3 regions of the Streptococcus sp. 151470009-6 genome follow, and region 2 is predicted to be linked to each of the others. Evidence: predicted binding sites of a transcription regulator. Region 2 holds the regulator's gene; each other region holds the start of a gene.

Region 1 (8,422 bases), on a different contig from region 2:
GATACGGTTCTCCAAATAAACAAGGAACGAATGCGGTACACGGTGCTCCTCTTGGAGCAGATGAAACTGCGGCTACTCGCCAAGCTCTCGGTTGGGACTATGAACCATTTGAAATTCCAGAACAAGTTTACGCTGATTTCAAAGAAAATGTTGCAGATCGTGGCGCATCAGCTTATCAAGCTTGGACAAAATTAGTTGCTGATTATAAAGAGGCTCATCCAGAACTGGCTGTAGAAGTAGAAGCCATCATAGACGGACGCGACCCAGTTGAGGTAACTCCAGCAGACTTCCCAGCCTTAGAAAACGGCTTCTCTCAAGCAACTCGTAATTCAAGCCAAGATGCCTTGAATGTTGTGGCGACTAAGTTGCCAACCTTCTTAGGTGGATCCGCTGACCTCGCTCACTCAAACATGACTTATATCAAGACTGACGGACTTCAAGATGATGCCAATCGCTTGAACCGCAACATTCAGTTTGGTGTTCGTGAATTTGCAATGGGAACGATTTTGAACGGGATGGCCCTTCATGGTGGACTTCGTGTATACGGTGGTACTTTCTTTGTCTTCTCTGACTATGTGAAAGCAGCTGTCCGTTTGTCAGCCTTACAAGGACTTCCTGTGACTTATGTCTTCACCCATGACTCTATTGCGGTTGGTGAAGATGGTCCAACTCACGAACCAGTTGAACACCTAGCAGGTCTTCGTGCTATGCCAAATCTCAATGTTTTCCGCCCAGCAGATGCGCGTGAAACTCAAGCAGCTTGGTACCTTGCAGTGACAAGCGAAAAGACACCAACTGCCCTTGTCTTGACACGTCAAAACTTGACTGTTGAAGAGGGAACAGACTTCGACAAGGTTGCGAAAGGTGCCTATGTTGTCTATGAAAATGCAGCTGACTTTGACACGATCTTGATTGCAACAGGTTCTGAGGTAAATCTCGCTGTCGCAGCTGCCAAAGAATTGGCTGGTCAAGGTGCAAAAGTCCGCGTAGTTAGCATGCCATCTACAGATGTCTTTGACGCACAAGATGCAGCTTACAAGGAAGAAATCCTTCCAAATGCAGTCCGCCGTCGTGTTGCAGTCGAAATGGGAGCAACTCAAAACTGGTACAAATATGTTGGTCTTGATGGTGCAGTTCTCGGTATTGATACCTTTGGAGCATCTGCCCCAGCACCAAAAGTATTGGCAGAGTACGGATTTACAGTTGAAAATCTAGTCAAAGTTGTTCAAAACTTGAAATAATCACAAAAATCAGAGTGAAAACTCTGATTTTTTATAACCATAAAAACAAGGTACAACCTTGTAAAAGTAGCTGAAATTTGATATAGTAGTTCTATGTAAAATACAAAGGAGAAAACAATGAATCCAAATATTACTTTTTTTATCATGCTTGTAGGGATGTTTGCCTTGATGTTCTTTATGCAACGTTCTCAAAAGAAACAAGCTCAAAAGCGTATGGAAAGCTTGAACAAGCTTCAAAAAGGCTATGAAGTGATCACAATCGGTGGACTCTACGGAACAGTGGATGAAGTAGATACTGAGAAACGAACAATCGTACTGGACGTAGATGGTGTTTATTTGACTTTTGAATTAGCTGCTATCAAGACAGTGTTGCCACTCAAAGAAGCTGTGACACCAGAAGGAGCAGTTATCGACGAAAGTGGAGCAATCGAAGAATAAAACGGGATCCTATCACTCCCGTTTTTCTATGATATGAGAGGAAAAGGGATGAAAAAAATAGTATTTGTGTGCTTAGGAAATATTTGCCGCAGTCCTATGGCAGAGTTTGTGATGAAGTCCATGACGAGTGATTATCAAGTTGAGAGTCGTGCAACTTCGTCTTGGGAACATGGCAATCCGATTCATAAGGGAACGCAAGGGATTTTCCAGCAGTATCAGATTCCTTATGACAAAGACAAAACATCGCTTCAGATTAGCAGAGATGACTTTGAGTCGTTTGATTATATTATCGGTATGGATGCTTCAAACGTTTCAGATTTGCGTCAAATGTGTCCTCAGGAACAAGAGCACAAGATCTATGCTTTTGCATCTGAAAGTGTTCCAGATCCATGGTACACAGGAGATTTTGAGGAAACCTATGCGCGCATCACAAGTGGATGCCAAAGCTGGTTAGACCGTTTAGAAAATGAGAGTGACAATGGAAAAGTTTAAAGAAATCTTCGAAAAATATCGAGTATATCTAACTCGCCCGCGTATAGAGATTGCAAGCGTTCTTCTAATCGCTATCTGTGCCGTATCAGTTTTTCTACTAAACATACCAAAAAAAGGAGTACTGACACTTGACAATGGTGCCCTTGTTTATGATGGAACCTTGGTAAGAGGAAAGATGAATGGTCAGGGGACTATGACCTTTGAAAACGGGGACCAATACACAGGAGAGTTCAATAATGGGGCTTTCAATGGTAAAGGAACCTTCCAGTCCAAATCTGGCTGGAAATACGAAGGCGATTTTGTAAACGGCCAGGCCGAAGGTCAAGGGAAATTGACAACCGAGCAAGAAGTTGTCTATGAAGGAAGCTTTAAACAAGGTGTTTTCCAACAAAAACAATAACCTCCTGATTAGGGGGTATTCTTACAGACGGGAAAGAAAGCGCTTACCAGAACACTTGTTAGAGAAGAATCCTCAATGTAGAAAAAGTTTGTGAAATAAAAATATTTTTATTCTAATTTCACAATCATTAGAGTAAAATCCCGTAGCACCGCGACATTGATAATAATTTCACAAATGAATAAGATTTCTTTGTGAAATCTGCATGAAACTGTTTACAAAGTCTGAAAAAAGAGTTATAATAAACTTGTGAAAAAATTAACAAAGGGTTTAAATCCTTTAAGGCTATGGAGGAAAATATGGCTGATAAAAAAACTGTAACACCTGAGCAAAAACAACTCGCTGCTGAAAAGCATGTAGACGGACTAGTACAAAAAGCTTTGGTTGCGCTTGATGAAATGCGCAAGTTGAACCAAGAACAAGTTGACTACATCGTAGCGAAAGCTTCAGTTGCAGCTCTTGATGCGCACGGTATCCTAGCACAACACGCAATTGAAGAAACTGGTCGTGGTGTATTTGAAGACAAGGCTACAAAAAACCTTTTTGCCTGTGAACATGTTGTGAATAACATGCGAGGAGTTAAAACTGTCGGAGTTATCGAAGATGATCCCGTTACAGGATTGACTAAAATTGCAGAACCTGTCGGTGTTGTGTGTGGTGTCACTCCAACAACAAACCCAACATCAACAGCAATTTTCAAATCATTGATTGCTTTGAAAACACGTAATCCAATCGTGTTTGCCTTCCACCCATCAGCTCAAGAATCTTCTGCTCATGCAGCACAAATCGTTCGTGATGCGGCAATCGCAGCTGGAGCTCCTGAAAACTGTGTTCAATGGATTACAGAGCCATCTATGGAAGCAACTGGAGCGCTTATGAACCACGAAGGTATTGCGACTATCCTTGCAACTGGTGGTAATGCCATGGTTAAGGCGGCTTACTCATGTGGGAAACCAGCTCTTGGGGTAGGTGCCGGAAACGTTCCTGCCTATGTAGAAAAATCTGCCGACCTTCGTCAAGCTGCCCATGACATCGTTATGTCTAAATCCTTTGATAATGGTATGGTCTGTGCATCAGAGCAAGCGGTTATCATTGATAAAGAAGTGTATGACGAATTTGTAGAAGAATTCAAATCATACCACACTTACTTTGTAAACAAAAAAGAAAAAGCACTTCTTGAAGAATTCTGTTTCGGCGTTAAAGCAAACAGCAAAAACTGTGCTGGTGCTAAACTAAATGCCAACATCGTTGGTAAACCAGCTACATGGATTGCAGAACAAGCAGGATTCAGCGTTCCAGAAGGAACAAATATCTTGGCTGCAGAATGTGCAGAAGTAGGACCAAAAGAACCATTGACTCGTGAGAAATTGTCACCAGTTATTGCTGTCCTAAAAGCTGAAGACACAGAAGATGGTCTTACAAAAGCTCGTCAAATGGTTGAGTTTAACGGACTTGGTCACTCAGCAGCTATCCATACAAAAGACGAAGAGCTTGCTAAACGCTTTGGTACAGAAATCAAAGCTATGCGTATTATCTGGAACTCTCCATCTACTTTCGGTGGTATCGGTGACGTATACAATGCCTTCATCCCATCATTGACACTTGGATGTGGTTCATACGGACGCAACTCAGTTGGTGATAACGTGAGCGCTATTAACCTTCTAAACATCAAGAAAGTAGGGAAACGTAGAAATAATATGCAATGGTTTAAAGTTCCTTCAAAAATTTACTTCGAACGCAACTCTATCCAATACCTTCAAACATGTGAAGATATTGAGCGCGTTCTGATTGTTACAGACAAATCTATCGAAAAACTCGGTTTCGTACAACGTGTTATCGATCAATTGAACGCACGTAGCAACCGTGTAACTATTCAAGTCTTCTCAGATGTTGAACCAGATCCAGACATCACAACTGTAGAACGTGGTGCTGAAGTGATGAAAGCATTTGAACCAGATACAATTATCGCTCTTGGTGGTGGTTCTCCAATGGACGCTGCGAAAGTGATGTGGCTCTTCTACGAACAACCAGAAATCGACTTCCGTGACTTGGTTCAAAAATTCATGGATATCCGTAAACGTGCCTTCCGCTTCCCATCACTTGGTAAGAAAGCGAAGTACATCGGTATCCCAACAACTTCAGGTACAGGTTCAGAAGTAACACCATTTGCCGTTATCTCTGACAAGAAAAACAACCGCAAATACCCATTGGCTGACTACTCATTGACACCAACTATTGCGATTGTTGACCCTGCTTTGGTTGAATCAGTTCCAGACTTTATCGCTGCTGATACAGGTATGGACGTCTTGACACACGCTACTGAAGCCTACACTTCAAACTTCGCTAACGACTACACAGACGGTATTGCGCTTCAAACAATCAAACTTGTCTTTGAATGGTTGGAAAAATCAGTTAAGACAGCTGACCCAGAAGCTCGTGAGAAAATGCACAATGCGTCTACAATGGCTGGTATGGCCTTCGCCAACGCCTTCCTTGGTATGAGCCACTCAATGGCCCACAAGATTGGTGGTGTTCACCATACTGTTCACGGACGTACAAACGCAATCTTGCTTCCATATGTTATCCGTTACAACGGAACTCGTCCATCTAAGACAACTACATGGCCTAAATACAACTACTGGAAAGCTGATGAGAAATTCCAAGACATCGCGAAAATGCTTGGCTTGCCTCACTCAACTCCAGAAGAAGCAGTTGAAGCATACGCTAAAGCTGTTTACGAACTTGGTGTTGCAGTAGGTATCAAGATGAACTTCAAGGATCAAGGAATTGATGAAAAAGCTTGGAAAGACAGCTTGCATGAAATTGCCTTGCTTGCTTATGAAGATCAATGTTCACCTGCTAACCCACGCTTGCCAATGGTAGCTGACATGGAAGAAATCATGGCAGATGCTTACTATGGTTATGCAGAACGTCCAGGACGTCGTAAATAATCGTTTATCAGCCTAGAGACAGGAGAAATCCTGTCTCTTTTTTGTACATTTTTTTGAAAAATGGTATAATAAGCGCATATATTTATTTGAACATCAAACATTTTTATGGCATTGTGAGGAAGACATGGGACAAGTGAATGAATTAGGAGAGAAGGTACGGCTTCTTAGAGAGAAGAAGGGTCTTAGTCGTCCAGTTTTTTGTGGGGATGAGTCAGAATTGTCAGTCCGTCAGTTGGTCCGCATCGAAAAAGGAGAATTTCGTCCTACGATAAAAACACTAGAATATATAGCGAATAGGCTAGATATTCCAACCTATATTCTGATGCCAGACTATAAGGAATTACCCAAGCGTTACCAAGAATTAAAATACTTTCTTCTTCATCATCCTGACTATGGAGATAAAGAGTTACAGGAACAGAAGGAAGAATATTTTGATGAGATTTTTGAATATTTTTATGATGATTTGCCACGTGATGAGAAAGTGGTAGTGGATTGTCTTCAAGCTATAGATGCAGTGAGAGCGACTGGTAATTCCTTGTATGGTGATAGTGTGCTTGAGAATGGTTTACGAGACTTACTATCCAGAGATGTATATAAGGCCGAGGACTTGTTGAAATTGAGACTGTATTTCAACTGTCAGTTAATGGATGGTTTAAATGTGGGTGAGATAGAAGAATCTGAGCATGAAACCATTCTTTATTTTCATGACAAATTAAGTTCTCAGGTTGATAAGATAGAGTTCGATTGTTTGGACTTACTTAGAGACTCCTTGTTAGCTTCTTTAGCTTGTATAGAGATTATGGGGTTGCTTCATTATTTTAAGAGGGCAGTCGAGACCTTAAATAAAATAGGGCAAAAAACACGAGATTTTCAAAAACAACCGATTGTCTTGATGGTGGAGTGGAAATATTATATTCAGACGGATTATGAAACAGCCAAACAAAAGTATGAAGAAGCAAAAATGATGGCAAGGATGTTTGGCAATGAGAAGTTAATCGTTAGTTTAGACAATGAATGGACGGAGGATCTAGAAAGATATCGTTAAAGGGTTTATAGGAGTGACATTTCTGTCATTGGGGAAATGTCGCTTTTTTGTTACAATGGATTCGAAAAAAGAAGGAATTTTTTTGAATCTGATTCTGTTAGATTAATTTATATTAGCATTGTTTATTTTAGTTTGTATCGGTACACGATAACACAAGTGATTAAAGGAGATTATAATGTCTATTTTATCCATGAAAAATATTTCAAAATTTTACGCTTTGGACGGCAAACATAAAGAACAGGCTCTAAGAAATATTAACCTGCAGATTTCTGAAGGGAAAATTACAGCGATTTATGGTCCGTCAGGCTGTGGCAAAACCAGTCTACTGAATATCATCAGTGGTCTTGATAGGGAGTACGAGGGAGTTTTAGATTTTAAAGGGGAGTCTCTCAGAGAACTATCGGAGATTGAATTGACTCAATTTCGCAAAGACAACATTGGGTTTGTCTTTCAAAACTTCAATCTCATCCCCCATCAATCGGTTCTGGATAATGTCAAGTTGCCTCTCTATGTCAAAGATTTATCGGATAAAGAAATGACAAGGATCGCTCAGGAGCAACTTCATAGTCTAGGGATGGAGCCTTTTATGGCTAAGAATGTAAAACAGCTTTCTGGTGGGCAAAAGCAACGTGTAGCCATTGCACGTGCTCTGGTAAACCAACCAGATATGATTGTAGCTGATGAGCCGACTGGATCACTCGATTCTCAATCTCAGGAGATGGTTTTGGAAGTGTTCAAAAGTTTGGCCCAAGCTGGGAAAACAGTACTGATTGTTACTCATAACCCAGAGGTTACTGAATACGCAGATGTGATTATCAAAATGAAGGATGGTGAAGTCGTTGAAGAAGTCAAAAAATAAAGGATTGTCCTTTAAAAACAAATTCAAACTTTCTTTAAGTAACTTTTTAGAAAGAAAGTGGCGTAACTTGTTGATTGCAGTAGCAACCTCGATTGGTTTTGTAGGCGTGTTGATTTCTTTTGGTTTAGGAAATGCCTTGATTTCGATGATTGATGAAAATACCAACGGAGGCAAGCTTCCTTCCCAAGTTCAGATTGCACTGAATTCTAGTGTTGCTGGAAGAGGTTTTCTAAACCAAGATGATAAGAACTACATCACAGATACGATTGGGAAAGAAAATATTAAATATCTAGAGAGTCCTTTTGGTATGACCATGTCAAAGATCAGCATAGACGGACACGAAGTGGATTTTAGCCAAGCCCTGCCTTCTTATGCTCAAATCGTGAGTTTATATGAAGATACAAGTATTTCTGTTAGTAGCAATGAAAAAGAAAAAGTGCTAGCAGGCTCTCTTTATACGGATGTTAACGAGCAGGGATTGACGATTCCGATGAGTTTGCTCAAAAATTGGAATGAACAAACCGGGAACAATCTGACGACTAGTGATGTGATTGGCAAACCAGTATCGGCAAGCATTGTAGAAAATGCTGCTGAAGGTAGCAAGTTGGCAGGTTTTCAGACTCATATTGTGCGTGTCATCAATGACGAAGATGATACAGAGGATAGTAATAGTTTTATGGCTTCCAAGCAGATGGAAACGATTTTAAAAGAAGCTGAATTCACAAAGGCCGTATCCTATTTTATTTTGGAGCTTAAAGACCCATCTCGTACGAAAACAGTAACAGAAGAATTGCAGAAAAATAAGAAGTACACAGTTCTTTCTCAACAGGCTGTTCTTGATATTGTGATTACCTTTATTCGTGTCATCCAGGGATTACTGATTGTGCTTTCTTCACAAGCGATTGTGGTGGCAGCAGTTATGATAGGCATCATCATTTATATCAATATCATGCAACGTTCTAAGGAAATCGGTGTCATGAAGGCTGTTGGCTATCAAAA
Region 2 (8,422 bases):
GGCTGTTTTTGTAGCCAAAACCATTGATGAACTTGGTCGTAGCCAAAACTTTCTTCACAAAGACTTTGCAGTTCTTTATCGGACTAATGCGCAATCTCGTACTATTGAGGAGGCCCTCCTCAAGTCTAATATCCCTTATACTATGGTTGGTGGGACCAAGTTCTACAGTCGTAAGGAAATCCGTGACATTATCGCTTATCTTAACCTCATTGCCAATCTGAGTGACAATATCAGTTTTGAGCGTATTATCAACGAGCCTAAACGTGGCATTGGACCAGGAACCGTTGAGAAAATCCGTGATTTTGCAAACCTGCAAGACATGTCCATGCTAGACGCTTCAGCCAATATCATGTTATCTGGCATCAAAGGGAAAGTAGCCCAGTCTATCTGGGATTTTGCCAATATGATTTTGGATTTGCGGGAGCAATTAGACCAATTAAGCATAACAGAGTTGGTTGAAGCAGTTCTTGAAAAAACAGGTTATGTCGAAATTCTTAATGCCCAAGCGACGTTAGAAAGCAAGGCTCGGGTTGAGAACATCGAAGAGTTCCTATCTGTTACTAAGAATTTTGACGACAATCCTGATAGTCAAGAAGAGGAAACAGGTTTAGATAAACTCAGTCGTTTCTTGAATGATTTGGCCTTGATTGCGGATACGGACTCTGGTAGTCAGGAAACATCGGAAGTGACCTTGATGACCTTGCATGCTGCTAAGGGGCTTGAGTTTCCAGTCGTCTTTATCATCGGGATGGAGGAAAATGTCTTTCCTCTTAGTCGAGCAGCTGAGGATCCTGATGAGCTGGAAGAAGAGCGCCGTTTGGCCTATGTCGGTATTACGCGTGCTGAAAAGATCCTCTATCTGACCAATGCCAACTCTCGATTGCTTTTCGGTCGTACAAGCTATAACCGTCCAACACGTTTCATCAATGAAATCAGTTCGGACTTGCTTGAATATCAAGGCTTAGCTCGTCCTGCTAATACCAGTTTTAAGGCTTCTTATAGCAGTGGTGGGATTGCTTTCGGTCAAGGTATGAGTTTGGCTCAGGCCCTTCAAGAACGAAAACGCAAGGCTGCACCAAGCTCTATCCAGTCAAGTAGTCTCCCGTTTGGACAATATACAGCTGGAAATAAAACTGATACGAGCGATACCAACTGGTCTATTGGGGATATTGCACTTCACAAGAAGTGGGGAGAGGGAACAGTCCTTGAAGTTTCGGGTAGTGGTGCTACGCAGGAACTGAAAATCAATTTCCCAGAAGTCGGCCTGAAAAAACTCCTAGCCAGTGTGGCACCAATTGAGAAAAAAATCTAATTTTCCATCCTTCTCACGAATAATATAGTGAGGAGGATTTTTATGTACAGCATTTCATTCCAAGAAGATTCACTTTTGCCTAGAGAAAGACTGGTTAAAGAAGGAGTAGAGGCACTGAGCAATCAAGAATTGCTAGCTATACTACTCAGAACCGGAACGCGTAAGGCTAATGTTTTTGAAATTGCCCAAAAAGTCTTGAATAGTCTCAACAGTCTAACTGATTTGAAAAAAATGACCCTGCAGGAATTGCAGAGTCTGTCTGGTATTGGACGCATTAAAGCTATTGAACTACAAGCAGTGATTGAACTGGGGAATCGCATTCACAAGCATGAAACCCTTGAGATGGAAAGTATTCTCAGCAGTCAAAAGCTAGCTAAAAAAATGCAACAGGAACTTGGTGATAAAAAACAAGAGCACCTAGTGGCGCTCTATCTCAATACTCAAAATCAAATCATTCATCAGCAGACTATCTTTATCGGATCCGCGACACGTAGCATTGCTGAACCGAGGGAAATCCTTCACTATGCCATCAAGCATATGGCGACTTCTGTTATTTTAGTCCACAATCATCCTTCAGGCGCAGTAGCACCTAGCCGAAATGATGACCATGTAACCAAGTTAGTCAAGGAAGCCTGTGAACTGATGGGAATTGTTTTCTTGGACCATCTGATTGTCTCGCACTCGGATTACTTTAGTTACCGTGAAAAAACGGATCTGATTTAAAGTTCATTAACAACATAGTCAAATAGTGTTTTGTCCTTGGGGCGATTTTCAAATAGAAATTCTGGATGCCATTGGACGCCGAGAAATGGGATGTCATCTGTTGTTACGACTGCCTCGATAATCCTATCCTTGGGATCATAGGCCACAACCTTTAAATTTGGAGCCAAATCCTTGATACTCTGATGGTGGAAGGAGTTAATATGAGAGATTTCTCCGTAAATTTCTCTGAGAACAGTATCTGGTTCGGTAAGAAGTCGCTGGGTAGTGTACTCAGCGGAACAATCCTGCCAGTGATCTTCGATATCTTGATGAAGTGTGCCTCCCATGGCAACATTAAAGAGCTGGGTACCACGACAAACAGAAAAAATCGGTTTTTTCTGCTGGATAGCTTCTTTGATAAGAGCTAGTTCAAAGATATCCCTTTGTAAATGGTAGTCATCGCTGTCAATTGTTTTTGGCTGGCCGTAGAATTTTGGATCGACATTTTGCCCACCAGTTAGGATGAGTTTATCAATCATGCTAATATAGTGATGTGCCATTTCTTGGTCACCAATCGGAAGGATAATGGGAATTCCGCCAGCGTCCTTGACTCCTTCAATAAAGCCTTTTGCAGCATAGCTCATCATGATGTCATCGTCTGGATGAGCTTTTTCATTTCCTGTAATCCCAATAACTGGTTTATTCATAAATGCTTTCGCTTTCTAATCCTCTTTCCGCATAAAATAGAGGAGGGTTTGGAGTTCACTTGTCAAATCAACGTACTGAACGACCACATCTTTTGGAAGGTGCAGGTGGACAGGAGAAAAACTGAGAATACCTTTTACACCAGCATCTACCAAGAGGTTAGCTACTTCTTGGGATTTGACACTTGGAACAGTTAGGATAGCAGTTTTAACATCTGCGTCCTTAATCTTTTCCTTGATTTGAGATATACCATAGATGGGAATCCCGTCAGCAGTCTCAGTACCGACTTCAGGATGGTCATCCAGGTCAAAGGCCATGATAATCTTCATTTTGTTGCGCTCGTGGAAGCGGTAGTGGAGAAGGGCATGCCCCATATTACCAATCCCAACCAACATAACATTGGTGATGGAGTTATCATTTAGGAGGTCAGCAAAAAACGTCATGAGTTTTTTAACATCATAACCAAATCCACGTCTTCCTAGTTCACCAAAGTAGGAAAAATCACGACGGACGGTCGCCGAATCGATACCGATAGCCTCTGCAATTTGTTTAGAGTTGGCACGTTCGATTTTTTCTGCATGAAATCTCTTGAAAATTCGATAGTAAAGTGAGAGTCTTTTTGCTGTTGCTTTTGGAATAGCAGACTGTTTTTCTTTCACAAAATCACAACCTTTCTATTCTTCTATTTTATAGAATCATTGTGAAAAAATCAACAAAAATAAGAAAAAACTAAGAAAATTCTTAGTTTTTATCTAAAAAATGAACTTGTGATAGAAATCGATAGAGATCTCCGACTAAACCTTGGTAGATTACTTTATCATTAAAGGTTAAAGAGGTTACCAGAAATGTATCTGGTAGCGTTACGCATCCTGACAGGGATAACATGAGTTCATCGTAGTCGGTATATTCAAGTATGCGCTCAATTTGGTAACTATCTATGTAGGTGAGACGATACATGAGGTCTTATCTTTCCTCTTTAGTGAAAATCCCACGTTCCACAAGACTATCCATGAGGAAGTAGAATTTTTCTTGGTGAATATGGTGATCATCTGATTTAAAGATATCTACCAAACGAAGACCGGACTTATCTGTAATGTTGAGTTTAACACCTGTAAGGTCTTTATTGATAATGATTTTTAGTTTGAAACCTTCACCACTATTAGGTACTTTCTCAAGTAGACGAGTCAGTTCGTAGTTTCCTACTTTTGTTTCAAAGAAAGTATTGTCTTTTAGTGTGAACTTTTTAACAGTTGGACTAAGTGTATAGTTGTAGCGACAGTTTTGTAGTTTAATGGTTTTTTCGAATGCCATTAGTTTAATCTCCAATAATATTTTTTAAGGTTTGTGCGAGTTGTTTCAGTTCTTCCTCAGTATTAAGAGGAGAGAGACTGATACGGACAGATTCTTTTAAACGAGGCGAATCGGCTCCATAGAAAGCTTCGAGTACATGACTGGTTTGCACAATACCAGCAGTACAAGCGGAACCAGTTGAAATTGAAATTCCCTCAAGGTCTAACCGAAGTAAAAGCAAATCATTTTTCTGGCCAGGAAAACCGATATTTAAAACATAAGGCAGTTGGTTGCGACTTTCATTGAGATAGTAGTCTAAATCGGCAATCTCTTCTAAAAAAGTAGCTTTAAGTGTGCTTAGTTTTTGGTAATGATCAGCTTGATAATCCAGATCTTCTTTGAGAGCAGCAATCATACCTACAATGGCAGCAAGGTTTTCTGTTCCGGCTCGTTTTTTTTGCTCTTGGTCCCCACCGTGAAGGTAGGAATCAAAATCTACAGTCGAAGAGTAAAGAAAGCCAATTCCCTTTGGTCCATGGAATTTGTGGGCAGAAGCACTGAGGAAATCAATTCCTAATTCTTCTGGATGGATAGGAATCTTCCCGATGGCTTGTACAGCATCTACATGATAAGCAGCAGGATGGTCTTTTAAAATATGTCCAATCTCAGCGATAGGCAAGAGACTCCCAGTTTCATTATTAGCATACATGGTAGAAACGAGGATGGTATCGTCACGTAAAGCTTCTTGAATCTGTTGGGCAGTGATTTCTTGATTTTCTGGTTGGATGATGGTCGCTTCAAAGCCAAGATGTTGAACCAGATAATCAATGGTCTCAAGGACAGAATGGTGTTCAATAGCTGTAGTGATGATATGTTTGCCACGTTCCTGATGACGGAGACAATAGCCAATGATAGCTGTATTGTTACTTTCTGTACCACCAGACGTGAAAAAAATATGTTGAGGTTTGGTTCCAAGTAAGTGAGCCAAGTCCTGACGAGCTTCACGGAGCAGTTTACCAGCATGACGACCATGACTGTGAATACTTGAAGGATTACCATGGGTTTCTTGCATAACCTTGGTCATTTCTGCGATAGCTACAGCTGACATAGGTGTAGTTGCAGCATTGTCCAAATAAATCAAAGAATCACCTTATTTCTTTTTGTTGTAAGCAAAGAGTGGGCTGACTGGTTTTCTTTCGTGAATACGGATGATAGCATCACCGAGCAATTCGCTAGCAGTAATGTAACATACATTTTTAGGAGTTCTTTCTTTTGTTGCTACAGAGTCCGTTACAAGGATTTCTTTAATGTTAGTTGCGTCTAGAAGTTCAGCAGCACCTTCTACAAAGAGGCCGTGACTAGAGACCGCATAGATTTCAGTTGCCCCTTCGCGTTCAACGATTTTTGCTGCTTCAGAGAAAGTACGACCAGTATTTAGGATATCGTCAATCAGGATGGCTTTCTTACCTTCAACATCCCCAATGATATAGCCCTCACTTCGTTCTGAGTCATCTTGAGCATAGTCTATGATAGCGATTGGAGCATCCAAGTATTCAGCTAAGCTACGAGCACGTTTAACACCAGAGTTTTTTGGACTAACCACAACGACATCAGAACCAAGAAGACCTTTGTCACAGTAGTGTTTAGCAAATAGAGGAATTGTATAAAGATTGTCCACAGGAATGTCGAAGAAACCTTGTACCTGTACAGCATGGAGATCAAGAGTTAGAACACGATCAACCCCAGCTTTTACTAACATATTTGAAACCAATTTAGCTGTCAGTGGTTCACGGGAAGAAGCGATGCGATCCTGACGCGCATAGCCAAAGTAAGGAAGTACGACGTTGATACTATGAGCACTGGCGCGAACACAGGCATCAACCATAATCAATAATTCCATCAAGTGGTTGCTAACTGGGTAGCTTGTTGATTGAATGATATAGACGTCATACCCACGAACACTCTCTTCGATATTGACTTGGATTTCACCATCAGAAAATTGACGTGAAGATAATTTTCCAAGAGGGACACCAACAGTATCAGCAATCTTTTGAGCGATTTCTGGGTTAGAGTTTAGGGTGAAAAGTTTCATGTTGTTTCTATCTGACATTATAGACCGTCCTCTGTAAACTTTGTGAATCTTCTTTGGAAAAGTTTCTTTTTCTTAATGAAGATTCTATTATTTTTATCTTTTCTATTTTACCAAAAAAAGGAGATTATTTCAGCTTTTTTTCATGTTTTTAATGAATCGAATTAATTTTGATGGAGCCTTCTGGTAAGTTATGTGATTTTCATCTAAAAATTGCTGAAAATCGACTTTTCCTTGTTCAAAATTAGTGACTTCAAGTTCCAGTTCGTAGTCGGTTTGACCAAAGTAATGGCTTTGATCTAAGGCCATCAAACCGATATCGGTTTCCATTTCGTAACGAATCGTTTCAAGACAACCCAGAATAAGCCAGTCATGGCTTTCAATACCAATCTCAGTAAGCTTCTCCAGAACCATTCCTTGAGGTAGGATCTGTTTTTCTAAATAATGTTCAGCTTCTGGAAGAGTCATTTTTTGATTGTATTCCATATTGCCAATAGTTTGAGGAACTTTCAAGGTTAATTCAGCGCAATCTGAAAGGGCGCGAATGCGCATGGCAACCTTTTTTTCGCGCAACTGGAAATCAGGCGTGTCAATGTAGTAGTTTTTTTGGTGAACAGGAGCTATATGGGCAAACTGTTTTTTTAAATGATTGTAGTCATCTTTTTTCAGTAGTGTTTTCAGTTCAATTTCTAATTGTTTCATTTTTCTAACCTTTTCTTTATCTTTGAAAGCGGATTTATGGTATAATGTACAATGTATTTATTGTATAAGATTGTAGTGAAAAAATCAAAAATTTTTAACAGCACAATCTCATACTAAAAGGGAGAAAGTATGACCATAGAATGGGAAGAATTTTTAGATCCTTACATTCAAGCTGTTGGTGAATTGAAGATTAAACTTCGTGGGATTCGCAAACAGTACCGTAAGCAAAACAAGCATTCTCCGATCGAGTTTGTAACTGGTCGGGTAAAACCGATTGAAAGTATCAAAGAAAAAATGGCTCGTCGAGGAATTACTTATGCAACTCTGGAAAATGACTTGCAAGATATCGCAGGGCTACGTGTCATGGTTCAGTTTGTTGATGACGTGGAAGAAGTTGTTGCAATTCTACGTAAACGTCACGATATGAGAGTCGTTCAGGAACGAGATTATATCAACCATCGTAAGGCGTCGGGTTATCGTTCTTATCATGTTGTTGTCGAATATACTGTAGATACGATAAATGGGGCTAAGACCATTCTCGCCGAGATTCAAATTCGGACCTTGGCTATGAACTTTTGGGCTACCATTGAGCATTCGCTCAATTATAAGTACCAGGGGGACTTTCCAGAGGAAATAAAAGAAAGATTGGAAATCACTGCCAAAATTGCTCATCAACTAGATGAAGAAATGGGCAAGATTCGAGATGACATTCAGGAAGCTCAGGCACTCTTTGATCCTTTGAGTAGAAAACTAAACGACGGTGTAGGAAATAGTGACGATACAGATGAAGAATACAGGTAAGCGAGTTGACCTCATAGCTAATAGAAAGCCGCAGAGTCAGAAAGTTTTACATAAACTGAGGGAAAAACTCAAAAAACAGCATTTTATAATCAATGATACAAATCCCGATATCGTCATTTCGATTGGTGGTGATGGGATGCTTTTGTCTGCTTTTCACAAGTACGAGAATCAGTTAGACAAGGTTCGATTTGTAGGTGTACATACAGGACACTTGGGATTTTACACGGATTACCGTGACTTTGAGTTGGACCAGTTGGTTACCAATCTCCAACTGGATTCTGGAGCCAAGGTTTCTTATCCAGTCCTGAATGTCAAAGTGACTCTTGAAAACGGTGATGTAAAAACCTTCCGTGCTCTAAATGAAGCGAGCATCCGTCGGTCAGACCGCACCATGGTTGCAGATATCATCATTAATCACGTTCCATTCGAGCGCTTTCGTGGAGATGGTGTGACTGTCTCAACGCCTACTGGGAGCACTGCCTATAACAAGTCCTTGGGAGGAGCGGTTTTGCACCCTACCATTGAAGCCTTGCAACTGACTGAAATTGCAAGTCTCAATAATCGAGTTTATCGGACTCTAGGTTCGTCAATTATTGTTCCGAAGAAAGACAAAATTGAGCTTTTACCGACTCGTAATGACTATCACACGCTATCTGTTGACAATAGTACCTATTCTTTCCGAAATATAGAACGGATTGAGTACCAAATCGACCATCACAAGATTCATTTCGTAGCGACACCAAGCCACACTAGCTTCTGGAATCGTGTTAAAGATGCCTTCATCGGCGAGGTGGAAGAATGAGGTTCGAATTTATCGCAGA
Region 3 (8,422 bases), 130 kb from region 2:
TCCCTTACTGCATTTTACACGAAAAGTAAAGCGTGCAAGATACCCATCATAAAAAATGGGGCTCGTTCTTTCAAAACTATAGATTGTTACCTGACGTTCTGGGCGCTCTACTTCCTGACCAGCACGCGCATACTCATAAAGCTTGCGACCATTAACCTTGACAGCCGAATACATAGGGGGAATCTGAGTAATAGGCCCAGTCAGACTCGCAATCGCTTCATCGACAAGCTTTTCATCCAATGGCGACAAAACAGGTGTCTCTGCGACCACTTCCCCACTGGCATCCTCGGTCGTCGTTGAATAGCCGATAGTAATCTCCCCCTCGTAGACCTTGCCCTCATCCTGCATAAACTCGACCATGCGGGTTGCCTTGCCCACCGCAATAGGCAAAACACCCACCACATCCGGATCCAAGGTCCCACCATGACCGATTTTCTTAGTTCCCAAAATCTTACGCAGTTTAAAAACCGCATCATGCGAGGTCATCCCCGCTTCTTTTCTTAAGTTGATAATACCGTTCATGTGTTGCTTTCTATTCCCCCTTCAGCGCTTCAAACTTTGCTTTCATTGTTGGATTTTTGCGGGTCAATTTTTTAACGGAAACATCTTCTAGCTTGTTGTTTGCAAGGCGGAGTTGGTTTTCGGATGTGGTTAGGAATTTCTTGACCTCTTCCATCCGTTTGATGGCCTTATCGATTTCATCGATTGCTTTACCAAAGTTGGTTGAAGCAGAGTTGTAGTTTTTGGCAAAAGCTACTTTGAAGGCATCCAAGTCTTCTTCAAAATGCGTAATATCAATATTTTGCTCCCGGACTAAGGCCAACTCTTGCTTGTATTTGAGAGAATTAAGAGCCGCATTTCTCAAAAGCCCAATCAACTGGATAAAGAATTGAGGTCGGACGACATACATCTTTTCATACTCATGACTGACATCCACGATACCCGTGTTAAAGTAATCGTTATCTGCTTCTAACATGGTCACTAAAACCGCATACTCGCAGTTCTTTTCCCGACGGTCCTTGTCCAATTCCTTGTAAAAATCTGCATTCTTATGCTTCTTCTCCGTCCCATCCGCTTCGTTTTTCATTTCAAACATGATGGAAATGAATTCTAGACCATTTTCATCAAAATCACGGAAGATAAAGTCCCCCTTAGATCCTCGCGCAGAGACCTTGTTATCCTTCTCAAAGTAGGCATTTGGAAAGGCAAAACTGCGAACCTTATTGAACTCACTCTCCGCATACTGTTCCAGACTTTCCCCGATAGCTTTTGTGGATTGTTGGGCTTTGAAATTCTTGTAAAATTCGACTTGTTCACTAGCAGCCTTGAGCTGGGCTTCGTAATTTTGCTTGACTGAGGCCAGAGACAACTCATTTTCCTTTTCTTGCAAAAGGAGCTGATTTTTAACTTGATCCCGTTCTTTTTCTAGGTCAGAAAGGGTCTTTTGCAGTTGATTTTCATGCTCCAAACGCAAGGTAGCCAGTTGGTTTTCCAAGGCCTGCACTTCCTTGTCCTTAGCTAATAAAGCCTCATGGCTTGTCTGTTCAACTTCTTTCTTGGCCAACTCTTTCTCTGTATCAAAGTTTTGGATTTGACTCTGCAATTGCGCAATTTCTTGGTCTTTTTGAGCTAGTTTAGACTGTTGCTCATTCATAGCCTTCTGCTCAGCTAAGGCCAGCTCCTGCTTCATTCGATCGTGCAATTCCTTATCAAACTCAGCCGTTCTCACTTGGGATAAAAGTTCAGCATACTGACTCTCATTTACTGTAAAGACTTCCCCACAGTTGGGGCATTTGATTTCGTTCATAACTTTCCTCTTTCTAGACTTCTGTAACCATTATATCATGCTTGAGGGAAAATCAAAAACAGTGAGTCGAAACCCACTGTTGATATCTTTTACTTTAAATTTTTTCCAAGGCTAAGCGCAAATCTTCAATCAAATCCTCTACATTTTCAAGACCGATCGACAAGCGGATTTGGTTTGGTGTGACACCTGCCGCTTCTAGATCTTTTTCTGACAACTGACCGTGAGTGGTTGTCGCTGGATGGACCACAAGGGATTTGGCATCTGCTACGTTTGCAAGGTCAGAGAAGATTTCCAAATTATCAATCACCCTGCGAGCTTCTGCTTCTCCACCTTTGACATGGAAGGTAAAGATTGAACCAACACCTTTTGGCAAATATTTCTCAGCCAAGGCATGGTAAGGACTGTCTGCTAGTTTTGGATAGTTTACTTTTTCTACCTTAGGATGGTTAACAAGGAAATCAACAATTTTCTCTGCATTTTGCACATGGCGTTCCACACGAAGAGAGAGAGTTTCAAGCCCTTGGAGCAAGAGAAAGGCATTAAATGGTGACAAGGCAGCACCTGTATCACGAAGCAATTGAACACGAACAGCGATAATAAAGGCTGCTGCCCCAACATCGCGAGTATAGCTCAAGTTATGGTAGCTCGGATCTTCCTCAACAAATTGAGGGAATTTCCCTGACGCTTCCCAATCAAAACGACCACTGTCCACGATGACACCGCCAATAGTCGTACCATGCCCACCAATAAACTTAGTTGCTGAGTGAATGGCAATATCTACACCGTGAGAGAAAACGTTAATCAAATATGGTGTGGCAAAAGTGTTGTCTGAAACGAGAGGAATCTGGTGTTTATGCGCAATCTCAGCCAATTTTTCCAAGTCAGGAATGTTAATCAAGGGATTCCCCAAGGTTTCAATCAAGACAAGTTTGGTATTGTCACCGATAGCTGCTTCAACTTCCTCCAAATTATCCACATCCACAAAGGTTGTTGTAATCCCATAACGAGGAAGGGTTTCTTTCAAGAGGTTGAAGGTCCCACCGTAAATAGTTGACGCAGCCACCACATGGTCACCTGCGTGAGCAAGCGCCAAAATAGTGTAGGTTACAGCAGCCATACCTGATGCTGTCGCTAGTGCTCCAACACCACCTTCAAGGGCAGCGATTCTTTCCTCAAAGGCTGCTGTTGTGGGATTTGTGATACGAGTATAGATATTGCCTGGTTTTCTCAATGCAAACAGATCTGCACCTTCCTGCGTGTCATCAAAAACGAAGGATGTTGTTTGATAAATCGGTACTGCACGAGACTTGGTCGCTGGATCAACTACTTGTCCAGCATGTAATTGTAGGGTTTCAAATTTAAAATCACGAGTCATAAGACGACCTCCAAATAGCTTCATTAGGTATATTGTATCATCTTGGGTTAGCCTTTTCCAATACAGTTTTTCTATATTTTGATATAAGGAACAACTATGACTAGTCATACACATCAAACAAAAAAGCACGATTAACTCGTGCTCATTTCTTTAATCGACATAAGTATCTTCGTTTTTATTGAGGAAGGCGTATGGTAAGCCCATCAAGAGACCTCCTCCGATAAAGTTTCCGACAAAGGTTACACCCCAGTGACGAAGAATATTAGGTATGTCAAAGTTAGCAATGGAATCTGCTGCTACACTGAACTTAACAATCGCAAAAGAAGCAAAGTTCGCAGCAATGTGTTCGTTTGTTAAGAATACAAACATGTAAATTGCTGACAAAACAAGCCATAGTTTGGCTCCACCGTCTTTCACCAAAACGAATGAAAGAATGGCAATGTTTACAAAGATATTGGCTAAAATACCCTCAAGCAAGACTAGCTCATTGGAACGACCTAACTTCATCTCTACAACTCCTGAAATGAAGCTATCATGTGTTAGATTTGCATAGGCTGCTGAGTGGGCAAAGCCCCAACCTGCTATAAGAGCACCAATGAGGTTGAAGAAGGTACAGTAAAGTAGAATCTCAGCTGTTTTTCTCCAAGAAATTTTCTTCAAAAAACTGCCCGCGGTTAGGAACATCATGTTTGAAGTGACCAATTCAGCATTCAAGAAAACAATGTAGGCCAATCCCCAAGCAAAAACAAATGGGAAAAGAAAACGTCCACTGCCTGGTGCGATCTTATTAATCAAGTCAGCCCCAACTGCGCCCGCAGCCGTACTAAATGTTAGAAAAGCACCTGCAAACATGGAACGAATCGCATACTTAAACTTACTTTGGCTATAAAGACTTTCTTTCTTCTTGCAAGCAAATTCAATCTTTGAAATAAATTCTGAAGAGACCATAAAAAACTCCTAAACTTTTATTTGTGATAATTATAACATAATTCTTGTTTTCTAGAAAGCGTTTTCTGTAAAATTCTAAAATATTTATCCTAAGCCTTCTTATCCTTTTTCATAAGAACTATTTTGATTCTATTTGTTGACATAAAAAACCAGTGAAATAGCACTTCACTGGTTCATTCATTCTTAATAACGTTGTTTATATGGTTTATTAAAGGCTTTCAAAATATCTTCAGATGTATCCGAATAAGCTTTTGATTCTTTAAAAATACCTTTCACAATAATTCGTTCGGTTTCATTGTAGTCTACACAGGTTACCAAGGTGATTTCTTTCACTCCATCACGGTCTTCGATTTCATCTACTCGGTCAGGTGTGACACGTTTAACTTCAGTAATCTCATAGGTATAAACCTTGTCCTTATCTGTCAGGTAAATTTTCATACCTGCTTTGGCATTGACCAAAGGTGAGAAGAGCATCTGGCTCGCATTTTCAGCAGTAAAGATATGGTGACTGGCTAGAGAATAGTTGCCTTCTCCCATTTTTTGATTGGGTTTCATGGTCCCTGCTCCGTAGAACAAGTTTACATTATCCAACCCTTTGAAAATAGGTAGGTTAATCTCTACTTCAGGAATAGCAATACCACCAATAACTGGAAGCTTTTGGGCATCCCATTGTGAAGCCAATACAGCTTCAGATGAAATAGACTTAACAGAGTCAAAATCAAAATTTCCTTCGGTTTTTAGATTTTCATCTATATTTTCTTTAGTAACCTGATTGACTTGATATTTATTGGTATTCCAGACCAAAAAGAGATCACGAATCTTTGAATTAAAAATCAAGGCTAGGGAAAGAAGAATTAAGAAACCCGCTAAAATATTGATAAATAGATTTCTGCGCTTATTCTTCTTACTCTTTTTATTTTTCGTTCTTCTATGAGACATTATGCTTCACCTTCTGTTTCAATTTCAGTCCCAACTTCTTCTTTTTCTGCCGCAGCAACCGTTGTAAAGGTCACAATCTTAGCATCTTGGTCTAGACGCATCACCTTAACTCCCATAGTTGAGCGTCCTGTTTGTGAAATATTGGCAACGTTTGTTCGAATCATGACCCCTGTATCCGTGATAATCATTAGGTCTTCATCACCTTTAACAGTGAGGAGGCCTGCAAGAGGACCATTCTTCTCAGCAACATTGGCAGTCTTCATTCCTTTACCACCACGGCCTTTAGTAGGGTATTCAGTAGCAAGGGTACGCTTACCATAACCTTTTTCAGTGATGATAAGGACCTCATCCTGGTCAGTAATAACACTTGCGCCAACTACTGTATCTCCTTCACGAAGATTGACTCCTCGGACACCTGTCGCGATACGGCTCATGCCACGAACAGCTGACTGATTAAAGCGAACAGAATAACCAAACTTGGTACCAATGATGATATCGGTATCTTCTTCTGTCAGCAAGACATTGATCAACTCATCCTCATCCTTGAGATTCAAGGCCTTAAGTCCATTTTGACGAATATTTGCAAATTCTTTGACACTGGTTCTCTTCACGACACCGTGACGAGTTGTGAAGAAGAGATAAGCATCATCACTACGCTCAGAATCAACATTGATGATGGTCTGAATGCTTTCGCCTTCGTCCAACTTCAAAAGATTGACAACTGGCAAGCCCTTGGCTGTACGACCATATTCTGGGATTTCATAACCTTTAAGGCGGTAGACACGTCCTTTATTAGTAAAGAAGAGCAGATGATCATGGGTACTGGTTGAAACCAACTCACGCACAAAGTCATCATCCTTAACGCCAGTACCTTGGACTCCACGACCACCACGTTTTTGGGCAGTGAACTCACCTTGGTCCAGACGTTTGATGTAACCCTTGTTTGAAAGGGTAATCAAGACATCCGTCTCCTCAATCAAGTCTTCGTCCTCAAGTGTCAAGACTTCTCCGACCATCAACTCGGTACGACGTTTGTCACCAAACTTGCGTTTAACTTCATCCAATTCCTCTTTGATGATTTGCGCCACACGTTCTGGTTTGGCAAGAATATCTGCCAAATCTGCAATCAAGGCAATCAATTCATCATACTCAGACTGAATCTTATCACGTTCCAATCCTGTCAAACGACGAAGACGCATATCAAGGATTGCCTGACTTTGACGCTCTGAAAGCTTAAACTTGCTCATCAACTCAGCTTGTGCTTCGGCATCTGTTTCACTTGCACGGATAATACGAATCACTTCGTCGATATGATCTAGCGCAATTAGAAGACCTTCTAAGATGTGAGCACGCGCTTCTGCTTTTTCCTTGTCAAAACGTGTACGACGCACAACCACTTCTTTTTGGTGTTCGATATAAGCATCCAAAATTTGACGAAGGGACAAAATCTTTGGTACGCCATTTTGAATTGCCAGCATATTGAAACCAAAGTTGGTTTGCATCTGGGTCATCTTGAAGAGATTGTTGAGGATAACATTTGCAGAGGCATCGCGTTTCACTTCGATCACGAAACGAACCCCTTCGCGGTTGGATTCATCACGTACTGCTGTAATGCCCTCAATCCGTTTTTCCTGAACCAAACGAACAATATGTTCATGGACCTTGGTTTTGTTGACCATGTAAGGAAATTCCGTTACAACAATTCGTTCACGGCCAGTTTTAGTTTCTTCGATTTCAGTACGAGAACGAAGAACAATGGAGCCTTTACCAGTTTCGTAGGCCTTATGAATACCTGATTTCCCCATAACAAGGGCACCCGTTGGAAAGTCTGGACCAGGCAAGACTTCCATCAAGTCCTTAGTAGTCACATCTGGATTGTCCATGACTAGCTTCACGGCATCAATGGTTTCACCTAGGTTGTGAGGAGGAATGTTGGTAGCCATCCCTACGGCAATCCCAGTTGCCCCATTGACCAAAAGGTTTGGAAAACGAGCTGGCAAAACCAAGGGTTCACGTTCATTGGCATCGTAGTTGTCTACAAAATCAACCGTGTTTTTATTGATATCACGAAGCATTTCCAGAGCAATCTTGCTCATACGTGCCTCAGTATAACGCTGTGCGGCAGCACCGTCCCCGTCCATAGAACCAAAGTTTCCATGCCCATCAACGAGCATGTAACGATAGCTCCACCACTGAGCCATACGAACCATAGCCTCATAAATAGACGAGTCTCCGTGAGGGTGGTATTTACCCATGACATCCCCTGTAATACGGGCTGATTTTTTATGGGGTTTATCTGGAGTAACACCTAGTTCATTCATTCCGTATAGAATACGACGGTGAACTGGTTTTAAGCCATCTCGAACATCAGGAAGAGCACGCGCTACGATAACACTCATGGCGTAGTCGATAAAGCTGGTCTTCATCTCCTTTGTCAGATTAACATTCACTAAGTTTTTATCCTGCATTAATAAATGCCTCATTTCACAATTAGTAACTAGATATATTATACCATAAAGTGTAGATCATTTCAGTCTTTGGAAATCACTAAAACGTTTACATCAAGAACAAGAAGGCATTTCCGTGACAAAGCTTTTTAAAAGTGATAGAATGAAAATATCTGGGGAATTCCCTAAAAAAATTGAAGGAGATGTTTAGAAAATGACTTCTACTAAACAACACAAAAAAGTGATCCTTGTCGGTGACGGTGCCGTAGGTTCATCTTATGCTTTCGCGCTTGTTACCCAAGGAATTGCACAAGAGCTTGGAATCATTGAAATTCCTCAATTGTTTGAAAAAGCGGTTGGTGACGCAGAAGACCTTAGCCATGCCCTTGCCTTCACTTCACCTAAAAAAATCTACGCTGCAAAATACGAAGACTGTGCTGACGCTGACCTTGTAGTTATCACTGCTGGTGCTCCTCAAAAGCCAGGTGAAACTCGTCTTGACCTTGTAGGTAAAAACCTTGCAATCAACAAATCAATCGTTGAGCAAGTTGTTGCTTCTGGTTTCGATGGTATCTTCCTTGTAGCAGCTAACCCAGTTGACATTTTGACTTACTCAACTTGGAAATTCTCTGGATTCCCTAAAGAACGCGTTATCGGTTCTGGTACTTCTCTTGACTCAGCTCGTTTCCGTCAAGCACTTGCTGAAACAATCGGTGTTGACGCTCGTTCAGTCCATGCCTACATCATGGGTGAACACGGTGACTCAGAATTCGCTGTTTGGTCTCACGCTAACGTTGCCGGTGTTAAATTGGAACACTGGTTGCAAGCTAACCGTGACTTGAATGAAGCTGACCTTGTTGAACTTTTCATCTCAGTTCGTGATGCTGCCTACTCAATCATCAACAA

The links. The regulator Rex, encoded in region 2, represses fermentation and respiration genes when NADH is low (regulators of the CRP and FNR family bind a similar motif). The targets are predictions, from matches to a motif close to TTGTGAANTANTTCACAA.
Region 1: adhE (bifunctional acetaldehyde-CoA/alcohol dehydrogenase) is a predicted target of Rex. The motif match lies at 2,816-2,833, and genes of this name have one in related genera.
Region 3: ACUW6H_RS03225 (formate/nitrite transporter family protein) is a predicted target of Rex. The motif match lies at 4,152-4,169, and genes of this name have one in related genera.

What each region holds. Positions count from the first base shown of each region.
Region 1 is NZ_JBSEZF010000008.1:29,764-38,185, forward strand. It holds gene tkt (transketolase) at 1-1,241, shown strand, start outside; gene yajC (preprotein translocase subunit YajC) at 1,359-1,679, shown strand; gene ACUW6H_RS09225 (low molecular weight protein-tyrosine-phosphatase) at 1,728-2,171, shown strand; gene ACUW6H_RS09230 (MORN repeat-containing protein) at 2,158-2,571, shown strand; gene adhE (bifunctional acetaldehyde-CoA/alcohol dehydrogenase) at 2,868-5,519, shown strand; gene ACUW6H_RS09240 (XRE family transcriptional regulator) at 5,644-6,564, shown strand; gene ACUW6H_RS09245 (ABC transporter ATP-binding protein) at 6,740-7,423, shown strand; gene ACUW6H_RS09250 (ABC transporter permease) at 7,392-8,422, shown strand, end outside.
Region 2 is NZ_JBSEZF010000001.1:479,540-487,961, reverse strand. It holds gene pcrA (DNA helicase PcrA) at 1-1,312, shown strand, start outside; gene radC (RadC family protein) at 1,355-2,035, shown strand; gene ACUW6H_RS02450 (gamma-glutamyl-gamma-aminobutyrate hydrolase family protein) at 2,032-2,721, opposite strand; gene ACUW6H_RS02445 (redox-sensing transcriptional repressor Rex) at 2,737-3,378, opposite strand; gene ACUW6H_RS02440 (DUF4649 family protein) at 3,461-3,676, opposite strand; gene ACUW6H_RS02435 (DUF1831 domain-containing protein) at 3,683-4,030, opposite strand; gene ACUW6H_RS02430 (cysteine desulfurase family protein) at 4,035-5,150, opposite strand; gene ACUW6H_RS02425 (ribose-phosphate diphosphokinase) at 5,160-6,119, opposite strand; gene ACUW6H_RS02420 (CYTH domain-containing protein) at 6,231-6,800, opposite strand; gene ACUW6H_RS02415 (GTP pyrophosphokinase) at 6,930-7,601, shown strand; gene ACUW6H_RS02410 (NAD kinase) at 7,585-8,403, shown strand; gene ACUW6H_RS02405 (RluA family pseudouridine synthase) at 8,400-8,422, shown strand, end outside.
Region 3 is NZ_JBSEZF010000001.1:604,820-613,241, forward strand. It holds gene truB (tRNA pseudouridine(55) synthase TruB) at 1-522, opposite strand, end outside; gene ACUW6H_RS03215 (DUF2130 domain-containing protein) at 533-1,807, opposite strand; gene ACUW6H_RS03220 (O-acetylhomoserine aminocarboxypropyltransferase/cysteine synthase family protein) at 1,902-3,182, opposite strand; gene ACUW6H_RS03225 (formate/nitrite transporter family protein) at 3,333-4,130, opposite strand; gene ACUW6H_RS03230 (class A sortase) at 4,314-5,069, opposite strand; gene gyrA (DNA gyrase subunit A) at 5,069-7,537, opposite strand; gene ACUW6H_RS03240 (L-lactate dehydrogenase) at 7,731-8,422, shown strand, end outside.